Regions from separate parts of the Flagellimonas sp. ABD4_174 genome, predicted to be linked through region 2. Evidence: riboswitches for the same ligand, from Rfam matches in the RefSeq annotation. Region 2 holds a riboswitch; the other holds the start of a gene.
What was found. A riboswitch is a leader RNA that binds a small molecule or an ion and turns the genes downstream of it on or off. The one in region 2 is predicted to bind cobalamin.
Positions count from the first base shown of each region.

Region 1: it holds a riboswitch for cobalamin, as region 2 does, so the genes downstream of both, ACXAFK_RS00085 (acyl-CoA thioesterase) here and ACXAFK_RS12540 (TonB-dependent receptor plug domain-containing protein) in region 2, are expected to answer to the same signal.

Region 1 is NZ_JBSWWP010000001.1:19,504-27,041, forward strand. Features, by position in the region: gene ACXAFK_RS00075 (ribonucleoside-diphosphate reductase subunit alpha) at 1-811, opposite strand, end outside; gene ACXAFK_RS00080 (ribonucleotide-diphosphate reductase subunit beta) at 815-2,089, opposite strand; cobalamin riboswitch at 2,516-2,719, shown strand; gene ACXAFK_RS00085 (acyl-CoA thioesterase) at 2,881-3,264, shown strand; gene ACXAFK_RS00090 (PAS domain-containing protein) at 3,284-3,775, shown strand; gene ACXAFK_RS00095 (hypothetical protein) at 3,843-4,214, shown strand; gene ACXAFK_RS00100 (MbnP family protein) at 4,372-5,169, shown strand; gene ACXAFK_RS00105 (cytochrome-c peroxidase) at 5,181-6,227, shown strand; gene ACXAFK_RS00110 (transporter) at 6,232-7,212, shown strand; gene ACXAFK_RS00115 (TonB-dependent receptor) at 7,376-7,538, opposite strand, start outside.
Region 2 is NZ_JBSWWP010000001.1:2,811,244-2,818,781, forward strand. Features, by position in the region: gene ACXAFK_RS12540 (TonB-dependent receptor plug domain-containing protein) at 1-1,313, opposite strand, end outside; cobalamin riboswitch at 1,383-1,606, opposite strand; gene ACXAFK_RS12545 (ABC transporter substrate-binding protein) at 1,662-2,813, shown strand; gene ACXAFK_RS12550 (FecCD family ABC transporter permease) at 2,814-3,845, shown strand; gene ACXAFK_RS12555 (ABC transporter ATP-binding protein) at 3,845-4,624, shown strand; gene rmuC (DNA recombination protein RmuC) at 4,758-6,092, shown strand; gene ACXAFK_RS12565 (6-phosphogluconate dehydrogenase) at 6,103-6,468, shown strand; gene ACXAFK_RS12570 (acyl-CoA thioesterase) at 6,540-7,085, shown strand; gene pgl (6-phosphogluconolactonase) at 7,066-7,538, opposite strand, start outside.

The DNA.
Region 1 (7,538 bases), 2.8 Mb from region 2:
CCGCTGCACCGTCATTGGCATTATCGGTAAAGAACACATACGGATATCCCATTTCACCCCTACGTTGCAACACTTTGGCCCATATGGTTCTTTTTTCTACGTCTCCCTCGATCATTTCCTGCATCCACTGGTTGGTCACCGTTACACCATGTGTTAATTGTTGGATCGGGTTACCCTCGGTACCGATCTCTAAAAATTCCATGATATCCTTATGATCGATCGGTAAATATGGAGAAAAACGACCGCGACGAACCGAACCTTGGCTAACCACATCCACCATGGATTCGAACAACTGCATAATATGAACTGCTCCCGAGGCTTGACCATTATTTTTTACAGGAGCACCCCTGTGCCTAATATTTCCAAAATATCCCGATGTCCCACCACCTAGTTTGGACATCATTCCTACCTCGGACTGTGTATAAAGGATATTCCCCATATCATCGTCGATATGTGAGCCAAAGCAACTAATGGGCAAACCACGTTTTTTACCAAAATTGGACCAAACCGGAGATGCCAAGGAGAAAAATCCTTCGGACATATATCCATAAAATTTATCCGAATACCCAGGAATTTGCAATATCTCCTCGGCCCTATCGGCAATCTCGCGGATACGCCCTTCAGGGGTTACGCCCTCGGTTAGGTACCCAGATGCCAAAAACTTTCGGCTATACTCGTTCAACCATTCGAACCCCTTGTCTTCCTCGGTTTTAAGTTTGGACAAGGTATCCTTTCTTGCGTTTACAAGTTCTTGTGTTTTATTGTCTTGTTTTTGGTCTGTGGTCGGGGTTAGTTGTGTTCTCTTCTCCATAATTTAAAAAAGGTCGTCGCTTGTTATACTTTGTGTTCTTTTGCTATAGTTAATGGATCTTTTTACAAAAAAGTCTCCGTGTTTTGTTCCAATGATCTCGTCATCGAACCATTCGGTCTGCTCCAATAATTTTTGATCGACATCAAATATTTTAGAAATCCCGATACTCTCCAATGAGTTGTTGAATCTGTTCTTGATAAACTCGTTTACCAAGTTTTTGGGCAAGAAATCCAATTCACCAGCTTCAAATATCCAATCCACTATTTTACTTTCCGATTCAAATGCCTTCTCACAGATATCTTGGATCATTTCCTTGTATGCATCATCGAACCATTCCGGGTGTTCTTTTTTGATGATATTGATTACATCGATACCAAAATCACCATGGATCTGCTCTTCCTTGGATGTGGCCTCCACAACGTTCGAAATTCCCTTCAGTACATTTTTATGTTTGTTGAACGCCATAATGATCAGGAACTGGGAGAAAAGGGAAACATGTTCGATAAAAAGGGAAAATAGCAAGATGGACTCGGCATACTCCTTATTGTTTTCGCTTTTTGCATTTTTAAGTGCTGTCTCCAAATACTGCACTCTTTTCATGATCACCGGTTTCTTCTTCAGGTTTTCAAACTCTTGGTTCAGTCCCAAAATTTCCAGTAGGTGCGAGTAAGCATCGTGGTGGCGCACCTCGCTCTCCGCAAATGTGGCTCCCACCGAACCTATTTCTGGTTTTGGCATACGATGGTATATGTCGCCCCAAAATGTTTTTACGGCCACCTCGATCTGGGAAATGGCCAACATGGTATTTTTAATGGCACTTCGTTCCACTTCGGTCAATCCGGATTTAAAATCTTGGATATCGCTGGTAAAGTTAAACTCGGTATGTATCCAATACGAGTGTCTGATCGCGGGAACGTATTCGTATAATTGTGGGTATTCGTAAGGTTTAAGGTTTATTCGTTTTTCAAAAATATCGGACTCCCGCATTTGGGCCCTTTTGTTCCTATAAATAATGTACGCCTTTGCCACATCGTGGAACTCACTGTCCATAAGTTGGTTCTCTACAACATCTTGCACTTCTTCAACAGTGGGCACATAATGTTGGTCTTGGCTCTTTCGTTCCAACAACTCTTTATTTACGTTGCTGGCTATGGTCTGCGCATCGGTGATCTGGCCATGCTCCACAGCTGTCATGGCTTTCAAGATTGCATTCGTAATCTTGTGTAAATCAAATTCTTGCGTACTAAAATCCCTCTTAGTTATATGAGTTATCTGCATGAAGAAAACGGTTTGGAGTTGAAAAAATAGCTTGACTGTAAAATTCATATTTTCTTCACTTCGATTTGAAGTTTCGTCGATCAGGTTCTTAACACTGTTATCAACATTCGAAATTTTTGACGTTCAAAATCCATGGGAACAAACGTAGGATAAGGGCTGAGAAAAATCCACATTGGAACCGACTGCCAAGAAATACTTTTTCACAGTTTTTTAACAATTGCAAACATATAATCCCAAACACCCTTATTACATAAGGCTTTAAGCAGATTTCAATCAAAAAAAAGATCATTTGTCCAATTCCGCCCAAGCACCAACCCCAAAAGATCTGTTCATTAAATTTTACCGCATAAAAATCAGATAGAAATAATTTCAAGGTAAATTCAAATTTCGATACATTTACCACCAAATAAGTTCTTTACTTAATTTCTTTATCATAACGATAGGGTTTCCGACACATATCGGAATTAAAAGGGAATCGTGTGTAAATCACGAGCTGACGCGCAACTGTAAGTTCGATTCCGTTTTTGGAATAGTATGTTTTTGCAAAAAACCATTGTCTTTCCCAAAAAAAGATGAGAAGGTGGCAAAAATCGAACAAGCCAGGATACCTGCCCATTTCGTTCCTACTCTGTAGGATTTTGACGATGCCTTCGCGTAAAGGGCAAGTCGAACGTTTGAACTTTCACCGGCTTATCCGGCAAAACTCCACACACGTTCCACTTGTTTAAGGCATTGCGAAGTTGAGCTAAGGAGCTTTTATCTAATTGTTCAATTTTATAAAAGCTTTTGCCATGGAAATCAGCGAACGCATACAGCGATCAAAAACAAACATTTTTAAAGCGGTATTCCCCAATACCGTAAACCACTACGACACCTTGTTTGGCGGAACCGCACTTAGCCTAATGGACGAGGTTGCCTTTATTACTGCAACACGGTTCAGCAGAAAACGAATGGTGACCGTAAGTACAGATCGTATAGATTTTGACCACCCAATTCCTGCAGGTACCATTATTGAACTGATAGGCGAAGTAATAAAGGTGGGCAACAAAAGTTTAAAAGTGCAAGTGGACATTTATTTGGAAGAAATGTATTCCAGCCAAAGGGAAAAGGCCATCTGCGGCCAGTTCACCTTTGTTGCCTTGAACCAGGACAAAACACCAATTCCAGTGGTTTAATTTAACGTAGAACAAAACAATGACGAAAGACAACAAACTCCAGGCATCCCCATTACTAAGCTTTGATTTTTATTTGGAAAGCTATCACAGGTTATTGGGCAACCTAAAAAAAGAAGCAGACCTAAAGAAAATCACCTACCTGCTTGGTGAGGAAATATCGCAAGAGAATCAGAGTCTTATAATAAAGGAAAACTACGACGCCCTGGTCGTTACCGACCCGGACCATTCCATTCTTTGGGTGAATGATGGTTTTATAGAAATGACAGGGTATCAAAAAAATTACGCGCTACAAAAAAAACCGAGCTTTTTACAAGGAAAAGAAACATCAAAAACCATCAAAAAAGAAATTAGGGAACAGTTAAACGCGCATCACAGTTTTGATGGCGCGGTGATCAATTATCGCAAAAATGGCGAACCTTATCTATGTCACATCAAAATATTGCCACATTATAGCCCCCAAAAAAAACTATCCTGTTTCATAGCTTTGGAAAAAGAACTAAAAGCTGCTTAAAACAGGCAGCTTTTTTTACATCTATCAATTAAGTGGATTATATTTGTACAGGTTCAAAAAATCTTTCTTGAAACAGCGGAGTCTTCCCATATTGTTCACACTTTTGTATGTAATGGCCATGTTAAGGCCCGTACTTCCTGTTTTTGAGTATGTGGTCAACCAAGACTACATTGCCGAGTATTTGTGCGTGAACAAGGACAAACCAATGCTCAACTGTAACGGTAAGTGCTATCTGTCCAAAATGTTGCAAGAAGAACAAGACGAAAAAAAGCAAAATCTACCCTCTATTAACATGAAAGAGTATCCCATTGGCTTTGTGGATATTCTTTTTTGCGATTTTACTCCGCAAACTTTGGAAAACGACCAGTTACCGGAATTTACCTCGAGCAAACCGCGCCAATTTACAGCTTCGGTTTTTCGCCCGCCCATCATTTGTTAACACCGACCTTTTTTATAGTTGTGCTATTTCCCTAAAGGGAAAAAAGCAACTGTGCCTATACTTTTAAGTATTGTGCCCTTGGCACATGTATGTAACATTTTTAATCCGGGAGGCTTTTAAGCAGAGGATTCCCAACTCATAACTATTTGAATTACAGATGAAATCAATTTATAAATTATCAACCGTATTATTTTTATCCATTTTATTGGCATCATGTAGCAGCGATGACGATTCCACACAACTGAGCGGCACCGGAATGGTAAAAATTGAATTTGACAACAGCGTATCCGCGGACGACCTTATTTTAGGGTCTTCCTACACCAATTCCCAGAATGAGACCTTGACCATAGAACGCCTGAACTACATTGTCGGGAATTTTAGGCTGACCGATGAAGATGGCAATATATTCACCTATCCTAAGGATACGGGCTTTTTTATAACAAGCGAAGAAACCGGAAAAACAGAAGTAGTTCTTTACGATGTTCCTGCCGGCAAGTACACTTCAATAACGTTTGGAATTGGTGTGGACCAGGAAAAGTATCTCTTGGGAGCCGAAGGACAGGGAGACCTCCTTACCGAAGCTGAAAACAATAACATGATGTGGTCCTGGCAAGCTGGCTACAAGTTCCTGAATTTTGAGGGAACGTTTACCTCGGCCACGGTTACCGATGACACCAATTTTAAGATTCATATGGGAAGTCACGGTTCCAGCTTGGACAATTACAAAGAAACCACGCTAAGCCTTGGAACAGATGCCTTGGTCAGTGATGATATGACCCCGATAATCCATATTGTGGCCAATGCCGGCAATATACTGGATGGACAACATAAAATATCGCTTACCGAACAAGCGGTAATTATGGTCAGCGAGGAAAAATCACCCCTAATCGCCACAAACACATCAAATATGTTCACTGTGGATCACGTACACAACGGAGACGGAAGCTCACACTAGATTTTATACCTATGAAACATCTAATATGGGCAATCCTGCTAATGATGTTATCTGCCTGCAGCCAAAACGATGAGGAGTACCAGAGTATTGGTGACAACGAACTCTTGTCCGTTACCATACCTTCAAACTTTCCGCCAATGATCTATAATGCAGAAGCCAATCCTCCTACCAAATTCGGTTTTGAATTGGGAAAAAAACTGTTTTATGATGGCAAATTATCAGCAAACGGTTTTATATCCTGTGGTTTTTGTCATGAACAAAAATTTTCGTTCACGCACCATGGTCATCAATTTAGCCATGGCATAAACGATTTAGAAGGAACCCGAAACACTCCCTCGATTGCCAACATGGCTTTCTTTTCGGAATTCGCTTGGGACGGAGCCACCAATCACTTGGATCTTTTTCCCATAATCCCGATTACAAACGAGGTGGAAATGGGAGAAACCATGACAGGAATTCTTCAAAAATTACAGAAAGATGGCGATTACCAAAATGCATTCAATGCCGCTTTTGAAGAAGGCGGTGTAAGCCACGAGAACTTTTTGAAAGCCATTGCACAGTTTATGGTGATGATGGTTTCTTATAACTCCAAATACGACAAATATGTACGGAACGAAGATGGGGTTACTTTGACCGACCAAGAACTTCACGGTATGTCTATTTTCAAAGAAAAATGCGCTAGCTGCCACACCTCCGACCTGTTTTCCGATGGAAGTTTTAGGAACAATGGCTTGCCCCCTAATCCAAATATCAATGATTTGGGAAGGGCTTTGGTAAGTGGCAGTTCGGATGACAATTACAAGTTCAAGGTGCCCAGTTTAAGGAATGTGGCCCTGACCGCCCCATACATGCACGATGGTAGATTTGGAAGCTTGGAGTCCGTACTGAACTTCTATCAAAATGGGGTACAGGACTCACCCACGCTGGACCCCTTGTTAAAAACAGATGAAGGTCTGGGAATTTCTCTGGTCGAAACAGAAAAACTAGCCCTGATCGCCTTTTTAAATACCCTTACCGATCAAGAATTTATTAATGACGAAAGATTCGCCGAATACTAACCTTATGAAAATTTACATAACACTACTTTTTTTATTGATTTTAGGAATCCATACCGGGACATCCAATAAAACACTCGTAAATCCATGTACCAAAACCACATCGGCAACCCTAATGATGTTCGATGAATTTTGCGATACTTGCGGCTGTAGCGGAAATGGCGGAAGCATGGGTTTTGGCACCGGATTGAACAACAATTTCATAGGGCTCAGGTATATAGCCCAGCGTTATCAGTCCCGTGATGGTATTTTTGCCAATTCGCCGTGGATTGATGAGCACTTCAATACCCTACAATTATGGACACAGATTCCACTTGGAGAGCGTTTTATCATCAATGCCGTACTCCCCTATCAGTTCCATTCCAGGGAATTTGCAGATTATACGGAACAAAGCATCAACGGAATTGGCGATGCTACCATTCTTGGGTTCTATCAAATACTGAAACAAACCCCGGATAGCATTATCTCAATCAAACCCCGACATACTTTGCAATTGGGAGGTGGTGTTAAAATGCCCACAGGCAAGTTTGATGAAGCAAACCTTGAAGGCAGTGTCAACCCCAGTTTTCAATTGGGAACTGGCAGCTGGGATTATTTGTTGGCCGCCAATTATGGTATCTCCCATAGAAATTGGGGCTTGTCCGTGATGGCCAATTACACCATTAAGTCGAAAAACGATAAAGAATATCGTTTTGGAAATCAGTTTAATTACGCTCTCAACACCTACAAAACCTATTATTTTGGGACTAATTTTGCGTTAACCCCCCAGCTTGGTGTTGGCGGCGAATATTTTGATAAAAACGAAGCATATGGTTTAGAGGTAGCAGATACGGGGGGAAATGCTTTTTTTGGCAAATTGGGCGTCGAAGTGAATTTTAAACAATACGCACTGGGCGTTTATACCATGTTGCCCATTGCACAGGACCTGAACAATGGAAAGGTAGAGGTTAAAAACAGGTTTTCCGTGTACCTTAATATCAATATTTGACACAAAAAATGAAGCTGACTAAAATGTTCGGAAATACATCATTCTAAATTCAATTCGATGTCCCATTATGCTGATTCGCAAATTATGATGAGACACTCAATCAAGTTCAGTTTGGCGTAAATCGACTTTTTAGGCAGCTTCATTCCATTAAATCGGGTTTTGGCTAAAGCTTGATTTTCACTCCACCATTTACTACAAACCCATCTACTGGCGCATAAATATCAGTAAACTGTGGGTCATTGAGGCTTCCCGTATATATTTGGTCAAATCGTGTTTGGCGAGTATCCAAAAAGTTCTCAAAATTCAGAAAGATTGAAAATTTATCA
Region 2 (7,538 bases):
AAGTCTGGGTTTCCACCAAAAGCACCGAACAACTGGGTCAAGTTCGGTGTAATATAAGAGGTTGCATACGATCCCATCAATTTTATATACCCTTTATTCGTATCAAATACATAAGATGGGTTCAGGTTGTACACAAAATGGTTTCCATATTCGGAGTGATTGTTCAAGCGGGCACCTGCATTCAAATTCAATCCAAAATCCGAAACATAGACCACATTGGCATAAGGATCTACAATGGTAAAATCAACCTCCTCCGCAAAAATAGCCTCGTCCTTAATATAGTTTACTCCAAGTATCGTATGGAACTGCTCTCCAAAAACATATTTATGGTACACATCCAATACCCAATTGTTGCCTTCGGTAGTGCTTTCACCAAAAGTATCGTTGGCCATGGACTCGTAATCTGTATAGGCCGCATTTAAGTGAACCGATCCTTTGCCATACTCAAATTCAGAGGAAACCCCAACCCTTTGCTGCTCGTTCTCCCCTACATTTGGAGCTTCGGCCAAAGAAGCATCATATTCATTCCAAAATTTGGTTTGATTGCCATATAGCTGAACGCCGAACCTTTCCGTAAATTGATAGCCAAACCTTACATTGGTGCTGTAATTTGAAAAAACATCCTCTTCATTTTCAGGTGTCACAGCAGCAGACAATCCACTTTTGTACCGATTGGAAAAATCCACCCCATAATTGAACTTGCCCAATGTGCCATTTACATTTGCGGAATTTTGAATGCTACCTATATTATAATTCTGGTCCTCCGCAGTTTGATTGGTCCCGACACTGGTTTCAAAATTACCGGCCATCTTCTTTTTGGAACTCTTTTTTGTTGTAATGTTGATCACCGCAGTAACTGCATTGGTTCCGTAAAGTGTGCTGGCCGCACCTTTAATGATCTCAATGGACTCAATTGTACTGGGAGACAGCAGACGTAGATCATATTCGGCAGAAAATGTGGATGGGTCGGCCACACGAACGCCATCGATAATGATCAAGACCTGTCTGCCACGGCCACCCCGGGCGTAAACCCCTAGCACATCGCCATCCCTGCCCCGGCTACCGGCAATCTCGATACCACTTTTTGTGTTGATGATCTCGGCAACCGTTCTGCCTTGGTTTCGCTGCATTTCCTCAGCTGTGATCTTGATTACCGTTTTTCCTGAGTTTTCACGCTTCAATTCAAATTTTGAGTCGCTAACAACAACCTCGTCCAGTTGTTGAACTTTAAGTGAATCTTGCTGTATCTGTTGTGCAAAGATCCCCTGTCCCGCCAATAAAGCGGTAATTAACCATAAATGATTTTTCTTCATTTCGTTTAATTGAATAAACGGGAGAATAGTATGTGTTGCATACGTAAACCTTTATCCCGAAAGTTTAACAATGTTTGTTTGAATGTGGCAGGTCTCCTGGCTTGTGTTTTGCCTCCTACCTTCCCGCCCATTGGACAGTGGTTTTAGAAGATGAGACAAACGCCCAATACTTACTTTTAAAAAAACAGTAATTCTTGGGCACAACTTACAGTTGCGGGAACAGCTCCGGATTTGCACCGGATTCCCTTTTAATCCCACGGAAAACCGTGAGAACCAAAATTCGAGGCCAAAGCTAATCAATCTGTTTAATCTTTTTCCTCAAAAATTAAATAATCTTACTTTTGGGCCATGGCAAAACAACAATGGTCAATTCTAGTTTTAGGATTTCTTTTGATGACTTCGGTAGGTTGCAAACAGGGAAAAAAACAGCAACCTTCCCAAAATCAAGAATTAGATTCTAAAGTAAAATATGCAACCGGATTTAAAGTAACCAAAGAGACCGATCTTACAATAATAGAGGTCACCGGGGCTTGGCCCGGGGCAAAAAGTTTTAAATATGCGTTGGTTCCCAAGGAAAAATTACCGTCCATTACTCTACCAAAAGATGCATACGATGCCATTATCGCCACCCCAGTAGAAAAGGTGGTGCTTACTTCCACTACCCACATAGAACCCTTACAAAAACTTGGGGCGTTAAATACCGTAATCGGCTTTCCAAATACGGACTACATTTCAACACCCGAGGCCAGAGAGCGAATTTCGGCAGGGCACATAAAGGATTTGGGAATGAATGATGTTCTCAACACAGAAATGGTACTGGCCCTAGACCCCGAACTTATTTTTGGATTTAGCATTAATGAGGAGAACAAGGCCTACGATATTTTAAAACAGGCAGGAATTCCAGTAGCCTACAATGGTGATTGGGTGGAGCATACCCCGCTCGGTAAAGCCGAATGGATCAAGTTTTTTGCTCCATTTTTCAATAAGGAAGCCCTGGGCGATAGTATTTTCACAGAAGTTGAATCATCTTACAAACAAGCAAAAGAGATTGCAAAAAAAGCAAAATCCAAACCTACCGTGCTAACTGGGGGACTTTACAAGGATGTGTGGTATGTGGCTGGGGGACAAAGCTGGATGGCCCGCTTTATAAAAGATGCAAATGCCGATTATGCGTGGGCTTCCACACCCGAGACAGGAAGCATTGGGCTAAGTCTCGAATCGGTTTTGGAAAAAGCCCAAGATGCCGAATTTTGGTTTAACCCATCAGCACAAACCACTTACGACCAAATAAAAGCCGCAAATACACATTACGGCCGGTTTTCTGCTTTTACGAACCAAAAAGTATATTCCAATGCCATTGAAAAAGGCGAAACCGGTGGACTTATTTTTTACGAATCGGCACCTCACCGACCCGATGTGGTCTTAAAGGATTTTATTAAGATATTGCATCCGGAATTATTACCAGAACACCAGCTGCAATTTATCAAACCCATAAAATAAATGCCATTCACAAGAACATATCGCATTTCCTTTTTGCTATTGTTGGTTGCATTATTATGTTCTTCGTTGTTGAATATTAGTTCAGGATCGGTTTCCATCCCCTTTGCCGACGTGCTATCTATTTTGCTTGGAAAATTGCCAAAGACAGACTCTTGGGAATATATTATATGGAACTATCGGATTCCAAAAGCATTTACCTCCATATTGGTTGGCGCAGGATTATCCTTGAGCGGTCTTTTAATGCAAACATTGTTTAGAAATCCATTGGCCGAACCTTTTGTTTTGGGAATAAGTTCCGGGGCCAGTTTGGGTGCCGCACTACTGTTAATGGGGTCAACATTTTTAACCGGTTTTGCTACCTTTTCTTTTTTGAGCGATGTTTCCCTTGCCATCGCGGCCAGCATTGGAAGCTTTTTGGTTCTCTTTGTTGTTATGCTTGTCGCACAACGGGTAAAGGACACCATGGCTTTACTGATCATTGGTTTGATGTTCGGTAGTATTACCTCGGCCATAGTCAGTGTGCTCGCTTATTTTTCGAGCGCAGAAAATTTACAACGCTTTATTTTTTGGTCGTTCGGAAGCGTTGGGAACCTATCTATTGACCAATTATTGCTTTTAGGAACTATTGTTGCCATGGGGGTGTTGCTCAGTGTGCGCTCCATTAAATCATTGAACGCTTTTTTGTTGGGTGAAAATTATGCGCAAAGCTTGGGGGTTTCCTTGAAAAAATCACGATTGACCATCATTATCGCCACTGGATTATTGGCCGGGGGCATCACAGCTTTTGCCGGCCCAATAGCCTTTGTTGGCCTGGCCGTTCCGCACCTTACCCGTCAAATTTTTGATACCATGGAGCACAAAGTATTGATCCCGGCCGTAATGCTGTACGGGGCCATTTTAATGTTGTTGTGCGATACCTTGGCCCAATTGCCCAACTCCGCTAGTGTATTGCCCATAAACACCATCACCTCTTTGGTCGGTGCACCGGTTGTTATTTGGATTTTGGTCCGTAAACGCAAAATGATGTTCTAATGGCTAAAGTTGACGAAAACATACTATCCATAAAGGATTTGGCCATTGGATACGATTCAAGAGTCGTAGCTGAACATATCAATTTTGACTTAAAAGCTGGAATGCTCTGCGGAATTGTGGGCATAAACGGTATTGGAAAATCTACTCTACTTCGCACTTTGGGCGGGTTTCAACCCAAAATTTCCGGTGATATAATTTTGAACCATAAAAACTTGAAAGATTACACCGCTTCCAATTTATCCAAAGAACTTAGCGTGGTATTGACGGAGCAACCTGCTTCTAAAAATCTGACCGTTCAAGAATTGATTGCCTTGGGCCGCCAACCGTACACCAATTGGTTGGGCTCACTTACCGAACTGGACAAGGAGCAGATACGATCAAGTGTGGCCGCTTTTTTGCTGGAAGACCTTAAACACCGAAAATGCCATGAGCTCAGCGATGGCCAGATGCAGAGGGTACTGGTGGCCCGCGCCATGGCACAGGACACCTCCATTATTTTGCTGGACGAACCTACCACCCACTTAGACCTGTACCACAAAGTACAGATTCTTAAAATGCTCCAGGAATTGGCCCACAACAAACATAAAACCATCCTTTTTACAACCCATGAAATAGAATTGGCCATCCAACTGTGCGATCGAATATTAATTTTGGACGGTAAGGACCAACCCTTTGGCGACCCCTGCAAATTGATAGAAAAGCAGCACTTTGACCGTCTTTTTCCATCGGAAATGGTAAAGTTTGATGCTAAAACCGGTACGTATAAAGTTTCAAAATAGGAACAACATTCCTGATGCACAAAACTGCTTTTTTAAATCAAAACAGTCAATATTTATATTGTGGATTTCCTACAAAGCCCAAATGACATTTTATCTTTGTAATCCATTATCTTTATCTTCAATAAACAATTTAATGAGCACAGTATTTATCTATTTGATTATTGGCTTAATAGCAATGGCCCTGGGCCTTTTTGTCGGTATTTATATCCAAAAACTGAAAACCAAATCGAACGAAAGTGTTTGGGGGGAGCGGGAACAACAACTAAACGCCACTATCACATCCCTAAAAGATAGAATACAGCTAAACGAGGAGGACCAAAAACAGTTGCAACGGGAAAAAGAACAGCAAAGCAATCAAATTGTTCGGTACCAAGCAGATTTGGAGAACCTTCAAATAAAGAACAAAGAGCAGAAAGAAGAAGTTGAAAAGCTACAGGAAAAATTCACAAAGGAATTCGAAAATTTGGCCAACAAAATTTTGGACGAAAAAAGTGAAAAATTCACCAAGAGCAATAAGGAGAACATAGAAAACATCCTCAGCCCTCTCAATAAAAAGATTAAAGAGTTCGAGGAAAAAGTTGAAAAATCCCAAAAGGAAAACATTAGCATTAACTCTTCCCTAAAACAACAGTTGGAAAGTCTTCAACAACAAAACTTAAAAATTACCCAAGAAGCCGAAAACTTGACCAAGGCCCTAAAAGGCGACAGCAAAATGCAAGGTAACTGGGGCGAATTGGTATTGGAGCGCGTTTTAGAAAAATCCGGCTTGGAAAAAGATCGGGAATACAGTGTGCAACAAAGTTTTAAGCGTGAAGATGGCAGCAGGGTTATGCCCGATGTGATCATCCACTTACCTGACGGCAAAAAAATGGTGGTAGATTCCAAGGTATCGCTTACCGATTACGAACGTTTTACCAATGCAGAAGAAGAGGATAAAGCTAAATTTTTAAAAGACCACATTAATTCACTGCGCAGGCATGTGGAACAACTCTCCTCCAAAAAATACGAGGATCTCTACGAAATGGAAAGCCCTGATTTTGTTTTAATGTTCGTTCCGATAGAACCTGCATTTGCCATCGCCATTAATGAGGACAATTCTCTCTACAATAAAGCCTTTGAACAAAATATTGTTATTGTTACCCCGTCTACCCTATTGGCTACCCTTAGAACCATAGATTCGATGTGGAACAATGAAAAACAACAACGAAACGCTATGGAAATTGCTCGTCAGGCTGGAGGCCTTTACGATAAATTTGTCGGTTTGATAAATGATCTGGACTCGGTGGGAAAAAGTATTAAAAAGTCACAGGAATTTTATATTGGAGCAATGAAAAAGCTTTCTGAAGGAGATGGGAATTTGATTAGAAGAGTTGAAAGGTTAAAGAAGATGGGGGCTAAAGCCAAAAAGGATATGCCTGAAAATTATTTAAAACGCGCCCACGAAGACGATTTTGAAGAACTAAACTAGAGAACGAACCATGAAAAAATTCCTTACCATTTTTATTGCTGTCATTGTAATTGGCACATTGGGATATTTTGCATTTGTATATTACGTTCCCTATAGCGAGGGATACCGTTCCGGGGAACTGATCAAGTTCAGTAGAAAAGGTGTATTGGTAAAAACATGGGAAGGACAGATAAGCCAAGGATTATCCGGAACCAATGTATTCTCCTTTTCGGTGGAAGATGGAGAAAAAGAAATCATTGAAAAAATGAAGGAATACCAAGGACAGTATATTAAAATGACCTACAAGGAGCGCTACGCCACCTTTTTCTGGTTGGGCGACACCAAATACTTTATCACCGAGGTAAAATCCGAAAAATCACCCATTTTTAGAAATTAAAGCTATCTTTTTACGACCGCATACAAAGGAAACCAACTTTTCTCTTTGAAAAAACGAGATAATTATAAACTATGAAAAAGTTCAAATCATCCAGAGAAAGTAGAGTGTCCATAACCGAACTTATGTTGCCCTCCCACTCCAACTTTGGTGGAAAAGTTCACGGTGGGCACATCCTAAACCTTATGGATCAAATTGCATTTGCCTGTGCGTCCAAGCATTCACAAAGCTATTGCGTTACAGCATCGGTAAACCGGGTGGATTTTCTTAACCCGATCGAAGTTGGCGAACTGGCCACGCTAAAAGCGTCCATCAACTATACCGGTAAAACTTCTATGGTGGTGGGAGTACGTGTTGAGTCCGAAAATGTAACTACGGGAGAAGTAAAACATTGCAATTCCTCTTATTTTACCATGGTCGCCAAAGGAAAAGATGGCAAAAACAAAGCAGTGCCCGGACTTATCCTAAAAACAAAGCAGGATATACGCCGCTTTGCCCGCAGCAAGGAACGTAAACAATCAGCGTACAAACGCGATAGCAAATACGAATCCAACAACTTTAAAGTAAACGAATATTTAGAGTTTTTGGAAGGTGAAAATGTTAAGATGGATCTTGATTGAGCTTGGCCGCTGCTTCCTCGTCCAAAAACCAAACTAAATTTCCTGATGCAGGATTCACCAAAGAGGCAGGGTAAACTTCGGAGCCTTCGGTTTTTTCCACTACCACCTTCACTTTTTCGGCTTTTGATGCCCCTGTGACCAAAAAGGCCACCTCTTTGGCCGCATTGATCACCTTGCCATTTATGGATACCCGTTTTTGACCGGACTCTGGATGATTGGCAACTACACAATGGTCATCGGAATCCCAAAGTTCTATCTCGTGCGGAAATATTGATGCTGTATGCCCATCATCGCCCATGCCCAATATTACCAAATCAAATTGGGGAACCCCTTGCACCCTATCGAGATCAATTTCCAATAGATTGGCATATCGCATTGCTTCGTTTACGGGATCCTTTTCACCCAAAATACGATTGATGTTCTCCTTGGGCACCTCTATTTTAGAGAAAAGAT